Linked DNA regions of Gluconacetobacter diazotrophicus PA1 5. The protein of the gene in region 1 interacts with the protein of each later gene in a pairwise test. Links are inferred from orthologs where the notes say so. Each region holds a gene or a part of one and is shown on either strand. Other genes may lie near its edges.

What was found. Proteins that work in one complex are often made in the same cells at the same time.
Region 2: the proteins of GDI_RS06680 (region 1) and def interact in binary tests that used the Escherichia coli proteins (3 or more experiments, as listed by UniProt). The link is inferred for Gluconacetobacter diazotrophicus PA1 5 from one-to-one orthologs.

Annotation. Positions count from the first base shown.
Region 1 is NC_010125.1:1,407,167-1,410,813, forward strand. The notes cover bases 393-3,347. They hold GDI_RS06680 (aspartate-semialdehyde dehydrogenase), read right to left. Parts: upstream 2,407-3,347; coding sequence 1,378-2,406; downstream 393-1,377. Other genes in these bases: sdhD (succinate dehydrogenase, hydrophobic membrane anchor protein), read right to left, coding at 393-726; sdhC (succinate dehydrogenase, cytochrome b556 subunit), read right to left, coding at 728-1,189; zwf (glucose-6-phosphate dehydrogenase), read left to right, coding at 2,690-3,347. Also shown: sdhA (succinate dehydrogenase flavoprotein subunit), read right to left, coding at 1-183; more of sdhD, read right to left, coding at 304-392; more of zwf, read left to right, coding at 3,348-3,647.
Region 2 is NC_010125.1:2,181,193-2,184,425, forward strand. What follows is about bases 1-2,887. They hold def (peptide deformylase), read left to right. Parts: upstream 1-1,117; coding sequence 1,118-1,657; downstream 1,658-2,887. Other genes in these bases: cas2 (CRISPR-associated endonuclease Cas2), read left to right, coding at 1-233; fmt (methionyl-tRNA formyltransferase), read left to right, coding at 1,703-2,620; truA (tRNA pseudouridine(38-40) synthase TruA), read left to right, coding at 2,617-2,887. Outside these bases: more of truA, read left to right, coding at 2,888-3,233. UniProt on the Escherichia coli protein: Removes the formyl group from the N-terminal Met of newly synthesized proteins. Requires at least a dipeptide for an efficient rate of reaction. N-terminal L-methionine is a prerequisite for activity but the enzyme has broad specificity at other positions.

The DNA.
Region 1 (3,647 bases):
CTGGGCGGCGACGGTATGGCTGCGGGTGGGGAAGACCTTGGTGACGCAGGCGGTCTTCAGGCCGGCGGCGCCCATGCCCAGCGTGGCGCGCAGACCCGATCCGCCGGCGCCGACGACGACCACGTCATAGGCGTGATCGACGATCCGATAGGCATTTGATGAAGGGAGAGTGATCGCGTTCATTTCTTGGACGTGTCCCGATGCTCGTCCGGCCCGCGGGACGGCTTGTGTCGCCGCCGGGCCGGAACTGTCTCTGTATCGCTGTCTCTGTACTCACGGACCGCGCGGGCCCGATCCGCCATGTCAGGCGATTGCCTTGCGCGACGGGGCCAGTGCCAGCTTCAGGACGGCGATCACGGCGAACAGCCCGATCAGGAAGGCGGCGCCCTTCATCAGCAGGCTGACCGGCAGATGCGCCTTGCCATGCACATAGTCATCGATGATGACCTGCAGGCCCAGCTGCATGTGGTAGAAGGTCAGGACCATCAGGGCCAGCAGCATCGAGGAATTGACGGGCTTGCCGCCCCATTCCACGACATCTTCCTGGCTGGAGCCCGCCAGGCGCAGGACCTGCAGCACGAACCAGCCCGACAGCGGCACCAGGGCGACGGCGGACATCCGCTCCATCCACCAATGGTCCACCCCGGTCTTGGCCGAGCCCAGTCCCCGTGCCCGGGACAATTGCGAGCGCATGACATCCATGCGCGGCGTATGGGACGCGTTCATGTCAGGATGCCTTCTTCTTTCTGGAACGGCAGGCCGCAAGGCCGAAGATGGTGGCGACGAGCGCCAGCGTCGTCCCCACCGTCACGCCCACCGCGATGGGCCCGTCCTCGTTGATCTCTTTCTTCTCGAAGCGGTAGCCGGCATCCCACGAGAGATGGCGCAGGCCCGCGACGAAATGATAGACCAGCGACAGCGTCCAGCCCACAAGGGCCAGCTTGCCCAGGGGATTGCGGGTAACCTTCTGAACCTTCTTGAAGGATTCAGGGCCTTTCGCGGCTGCATTCAGCCAGCACACGCCGAGTACCGAACCGGCGGCCGCCGCGACGCCGGCTGCCCGGTTCGCGATTGAAAGGAACATTGAAAGTCGGAAGCGATAGACCTGGAGATGCGGGGACATGGGTCGCCGGGTCAGTGTTCCGTCGCTTCGGTGCCCTATATAGAGCGCATCACGGACATCCTGCATGGTCGTCTCGTCGATTTCCCTGATTATGGCTCCGGTTTGTTCCGTCGCCTTGTGTCTGTATCGGTCCTACGCCGGGGAGGGGGCGCGGTCAACGCAGGGGGGAACACGAGGTCGCGAGACGCGTGATTGCAGTGCCGTGGCACGCAACCGGAACGATTTCGTACCGTTCCGGTTTTTCGTGGTGTCGATCAGGTGGCCTTGTGGTGAATCAGGTCCAGCGCGATCATGGTTTCCGCGATCTGTACTGCATTCAGCGCGGCCCCTTTGCGCAGATTGTCCGCCACGCACCAGAAGGCCAGGCCGTTGGGTACGGTCGGGTCGATCCGCAGGCGCGACACGTAAGTTGCGTCCTCACCAACACATTCTGTCGGCGTGACGTAGCCGCCATCCTCGCGCTGGTCGTGCAGGATGACGCCCGGCGCCTCGCGCAGGGCCTCCCGCGCGCGCTCCAGGTCCACGGGTTCCTCGAACTCGACCGTGATGGCCTCGGAATGGCCGATGAAGACCGGCACGCGCACGCAGGTAGCGAAAACCGAGATGTCAGGGTCAAGGATTTTGCGGGTCTCGACCGTCATCTTCCATTCCTCCTTGGTCGCGCCGTCATCCATGAAACGGTCGATATGGGGAATGCAGTTGAAGGCGATCTGCTTGGTGAACTGTTCGGCCTTCAGCGGGTCGCCCACGAAGCTGGCGCGCGACTGGGCGAACAGTTCGTCCATGCCTTCCTTGCCCGCGCCGGCCACCGCCTGGTACGTGGCCACCACGACGCGGCGGATGGTGAACAGGTCGTGCAGCGGCTTCAGCGCCACCACCATCTGGATGGTCGAGCAGTTCGGGTTGGCGATGATGCCGCGCCGCGCCCGCTTTAGCGCGTTCGGGTTGACCTCGGGCACCACCAGCGGCACGTCGTGTTCCATGCGGAAATGCGACGTGTTGTCGATGACGATGCATCCGGCCTTGGCCGCGCGCGGCGCATGCACCGCCGAAACCGACGCCCCGGGCGAGAACAGGGCGATGTCCCAGCCGGTGAAGTCGAAATGCTCCAGGTTCTGCACCTTCAGCACCGTCTTGTCGCCGAACGAGACCTCCTGCCCCGCCGATCGGGCCGAGGCCAGGGCGACGATCTCGTCTATCGGAAACGCGCGTTCGGCCAGCGTCTTGAGCATTTCCCGCCCGACGGCGCCCGTGGCGCCGACGACCGCAACGCGGTATCCCATCGATCCATTCCCTGATCTGCGCGCCCGGCCTGCCCGGGGGCTGCGTGTTTTCTCCTGATTGGAGACGCTGACAGGTAGTGCCGTCCCGGGTGCTATGCAAGCAGGACAAGCGGGGCCTCGCGGGTTGCGGTCTCGCATCCTTGTGTTGGCACGGTGCGTTGCCGCTCCGCCCCGCCGGGTGTCTGATGGCCGGACATGACAGCCGTTCGTGATCTGGCGCAAGGTCTTCCCCCGCGCCGGCGTCTATGCTCGGGCTGCTGGCTGTTCAGGAGAACTATCCGTCATGTCCTTCTCTCGCGACATATCGTCGCCGGCGCGCGCCCGGCATGCCATCCCCCCCTCGGGCAGCAAGCCGGCCCCGGCCTCCACGCTGGTGGTGTTCGGCGCCCATGGCGACCTGACGAAGCGGCTGTTGATGCCGGCCCTGTACAACCTGGCGGGCAGCGGATTGCTGGACCCGGATTTCCGCATTATCGGCATCGACCGCGTGCCGGGCAGCACGGCGGAATGGCGCGACGGGCTGGCCGCGACGATGCAGGAATTCACCCGCGACCGCGATGCCGAATTCTACACCCCCAGCATCGACGCCAAAGCCTGGGGCTGGGTCGCGGACAGGCTGGAATACGTCCAGACCGATTTCTCGGACCTGGCGCAGGTGCGGGCCCTGGGCGAGAAACTACCGGGCAGCGCCGTGTTCTACCTGGCGGTGCCATCGCGTTTCTTCGGGTCGCTGGTGGCCACGCTGGGCCAGGCCGGGCTGCTGGCGGAACAGGACGGCAGGTTCCGCCGCGTGGTGATCGAAAAGCCGTTCGGCTCGGACCTCGCGACCGCGCGGGCGCTGAACGCGCAGATCCTGTCGGTGCTGGACGAACGCCAGATCTATCGGATCGACCATTTCCTGGGCAAGGAAACGGTCCAGAACATCCTGGCCATGCGCTTCGGCAACCTGATCTTCGAGCCGCTGTGGCGGAACGAGTATATCGACCATGTCGAAATCACCGCCGCCGAGACCATCGGGGTCGAGCAGCGGGGTGCGTTCTACGAACCGACGGGCGCGCTGCGCGACATGGTGCCGAACCACCTGTTCCAGCTCTTCGCCATGGTGGCGATGGAACCGCCGGCCTCGTTCTCGGCCGACACGGTGCGCACGGCGAAGGAGCAGCTGTTCGAATCCGTCCGCCCGGTGGCGCCGGAGGACGCGGTGCGCGGCCAGTACCGGGCCGGGACCGTCGACGGAAAGC
Region 2 (3,233 bases), 770 kb from region 1 along the record:
ATTTCCTCAAGGATGACGGCTTCTTGATGTTGCAATTTTCGGTTTACGCACGCATCTGCCGAGGACAGGACGCTGTGGAAAAGCATGTTCGGCGGGTGCGGTCGAATCTTCCAAAGGAAGGTAGCGTTCGGACACTACAAATCACGGACAGGCAATACGGACGGATGGAATTGATGCTGGGCCTTGCGCCAAAAACCGAGCGAATCGGACCTTCTCAGATGGTGCTGTTGTGATTTCGGCGTCAAAAAACGCGGAAATCACAACAGTTCCAATTACTTCCCTGCAAGGTAGCCTACCATCGGCAAATCGGTAGGGAAACCACGGCCTGGCCGGTTAATTGCGTGACGGCGGGTTCAGCCTACCATCGGCAAATCGGTAGGGAAACCACGGCATCGCATGACCTTTGGTTTCGACCGGGTATAGCCTACCATCGGCAAATCGGTAGGGAAACCACGGCTCGAAGACCGCGCTGGACGACATGGGGAAGAGCCTACCATCGGCAAATCGGTAGGGAAACCACGGCCGATTCCGATACCTTGCGCGTGCGCACTGGAGCCTACCATCGGCAAATCGGTAGGGAAACCACGGCGCAAGATAACGGCCTTCGGCCACACGAAGAAGCCTACCATCGGCAAATCGGTAGGGAAACCACGGCGCAGATTTCGATACCGGCAACGACGGTCTTAGCCTACCATCGGCAAATCGGTAGGGAAACCACGGCGAGCGGAGGCAGCTTGTGGCCCAATATGGCAGCCTACCATCGGCAAATCGGTAGGGAAACCACGGCGATCGCGCATGATGGCCGGATCAACGCTCAAGCCTACCATCGGCAAATCGGTAGGGAAACCACGGCATCGAGCGCCGGCCGGACGTCGTTGTCGCCAGCCTACCATCGGCAAATCGGTAGGGAAACCACGGCCATGGTGTCGAGCTTGCTCGGCGCGTTCTCAGCCTACCATCGGCAAATCGGTAGGGAAACCACGGCTGCTCTTAGCTGTGCCGGTGGATTTTGTGGGCACGAAGAACTCATGATTTTCATCCAATTCTTCCGGGTTTTCCACGCTGCTGGGCGGGTTCCCTCTGGCGCGGCGGGGCCGGTGTCGCTACATCGCCCTGCATGATCGACCGTGACGCCATCGCCGCCGCCATTCCCATGCCCATCCTGGTCGCGCCGCAGGCCATCCTGCGGCAGAAGGCGCGCCCCGTCCGGCCCGAGGATGCGGCGGGCGTGCGCGATGCCCTGCCGCGCATGTTCGCCGCCATGTACCAGGCCCCGGGGATCGGCCTGGCGGCCCCGCAGGTCGGGATGGGCCTGCGATTTGCCATCGTGGATTTGGGCGAGGAAGGCGAGCGCCAGCCGCTGATCCTGATCAACCCGGACGTGATCGCGGAATCGGACAGCCTGGCCTCGCGCGAGGAAGGGTGCCTGTCCCTGCCCAACCAATATGCCGAGGTGATCCGCCCCGACCGTGTCCGCGTGCGCTACCGCACCCTGGACGGCACAGAGGAGGAACTGGAGGCCGACGGCCTGCTGGCCACCTGCATCCAGCATGAGATCGATCATCTGGAAGGCATCCTGTTCGTCGATCACCTCTCGACGCTGAAGCGCAACATGATCATGCGGCGCCTGGCCAAGGAACAGCGCCAGAAACGCTGAGTCTTTTCAGCGCTGATCATTCTCGGGAAACAGGATCGGATCGTCATGCGCCTGGCCTTCATGGGAACACCCGATTTCGCGGTTCCCGCCCTGCACGCCCTGCACGAAGCGGGGCACGAGATCGCCGTGGTCTACAGCCAGCCGCCCCGTCCCGCCGGGCGCGGCCAGGCGGTGCGTCCCCAGCCCGTCCACCTGGCGGCCGAGGCGCTGGGCATTCCGGTGCGCGTGCCCACCCGGCTGCGCGCCAATCACGACGAACATGCGTTCTTCCGCGCGCTGGACCTGGATGCGGCGGTGGTCGCGGCCTACGGGCTGATCCTGCCCGGCGCGATGCTGACGCCCCGCGCCGGGGCTCGCCTGAACGTCCATGCCAGCCTGCTGCCCCGCTGGCGGGGGGCCGCGCCGATCCAGGCCGCGATCCTGGCCGGCGACGACGAGAGCGGCGTGACCATCATGCAGATGGACGAAGGGCTGGATACCGGCGCGATGCTGCTGACCGGCCGCGTCGCCCTGACGCCGGCAACCACCGCCAGCACGCTGCATGACGACCTGGCGGCCATGGGGGGCCGGCTGATCGTGGCGGCCCTGGCGAATTCGGAGACCGCCGCGATTCCCCAGCCCGCCGAGGGCGCGACCTATGCCGCCCGCCTGACCCGCGAGGACGGACGCATCGACTGGACCCGCGATGCCGTGGATATCGACCGGCAGGTCCGCGCCCTGACGCCCTGGCCGGGCACCTTCACCACGCTGGACGGCACGGTCCTGAAGATCGGCGCCGCGACCCCGATCGACGGGCCGCGGGACGCGGTACCCGGCACGGTGCTGGACGACCGGCTGACGGTCGCCTGCGGCCAGGGGACCCTGCGCCTGACCCGCATCCAGCGCCCGGGACGCGGCATGATGGAGGCCGACGCCTTCCTGCGCGGCCAGCCGGTCCCCGTCGGCACGCGGCTGGGATCGTGACCGCGCCGTCGCTCCAGCGCTGGGCCGTACGCATCGAATATGACGGACGCCCCTTCGTCGGCTGGCAGCGCCAGATCACCGGCCTGTCGGTCCAGCAGGTACTGGAGGAAGCAGCGAGCCGGCTGGCGTCCGGACGCGTCGTGCCCAGCATTACCGCCGGGCGCACCGATGCCGGCGTGCATGCCACCGGCCAGGCGGCGCACCTGGATTTTCCCGGCGACGTGCGCCTGAACGATTCGACCGTGCGCGATGCGCTGAATTTCCACATGAAGCCTTATCCGGTGGCGGTGCTGCGGGCCTGTCCGGTCGATACCGAATGGAGCGCGCGGTTTTCCGCCATCCGCCGGTCCTATCGCTATCGGATCCTGAACCGCCGCAGCCGGCCGACCCTGGATGACGGACGGGTCTGGCTGGTCAAGCGCACCCTGGACGAAGCGGCCATGGCGCGGGCCGCCCGCCTTCTGCTGGGACGGCATGATTTCACTTCGTTCCGCGCCAGCGCATGCCAGGCCAGGAGCCCGCTGCGGACGCTGGACCGGCTGGGCGTCGTCCGCCAGGGCGAGGAAATCGTGATCGAGGCCGAGGCCCGGTCGTTCCTGCATCACCAGGTGCG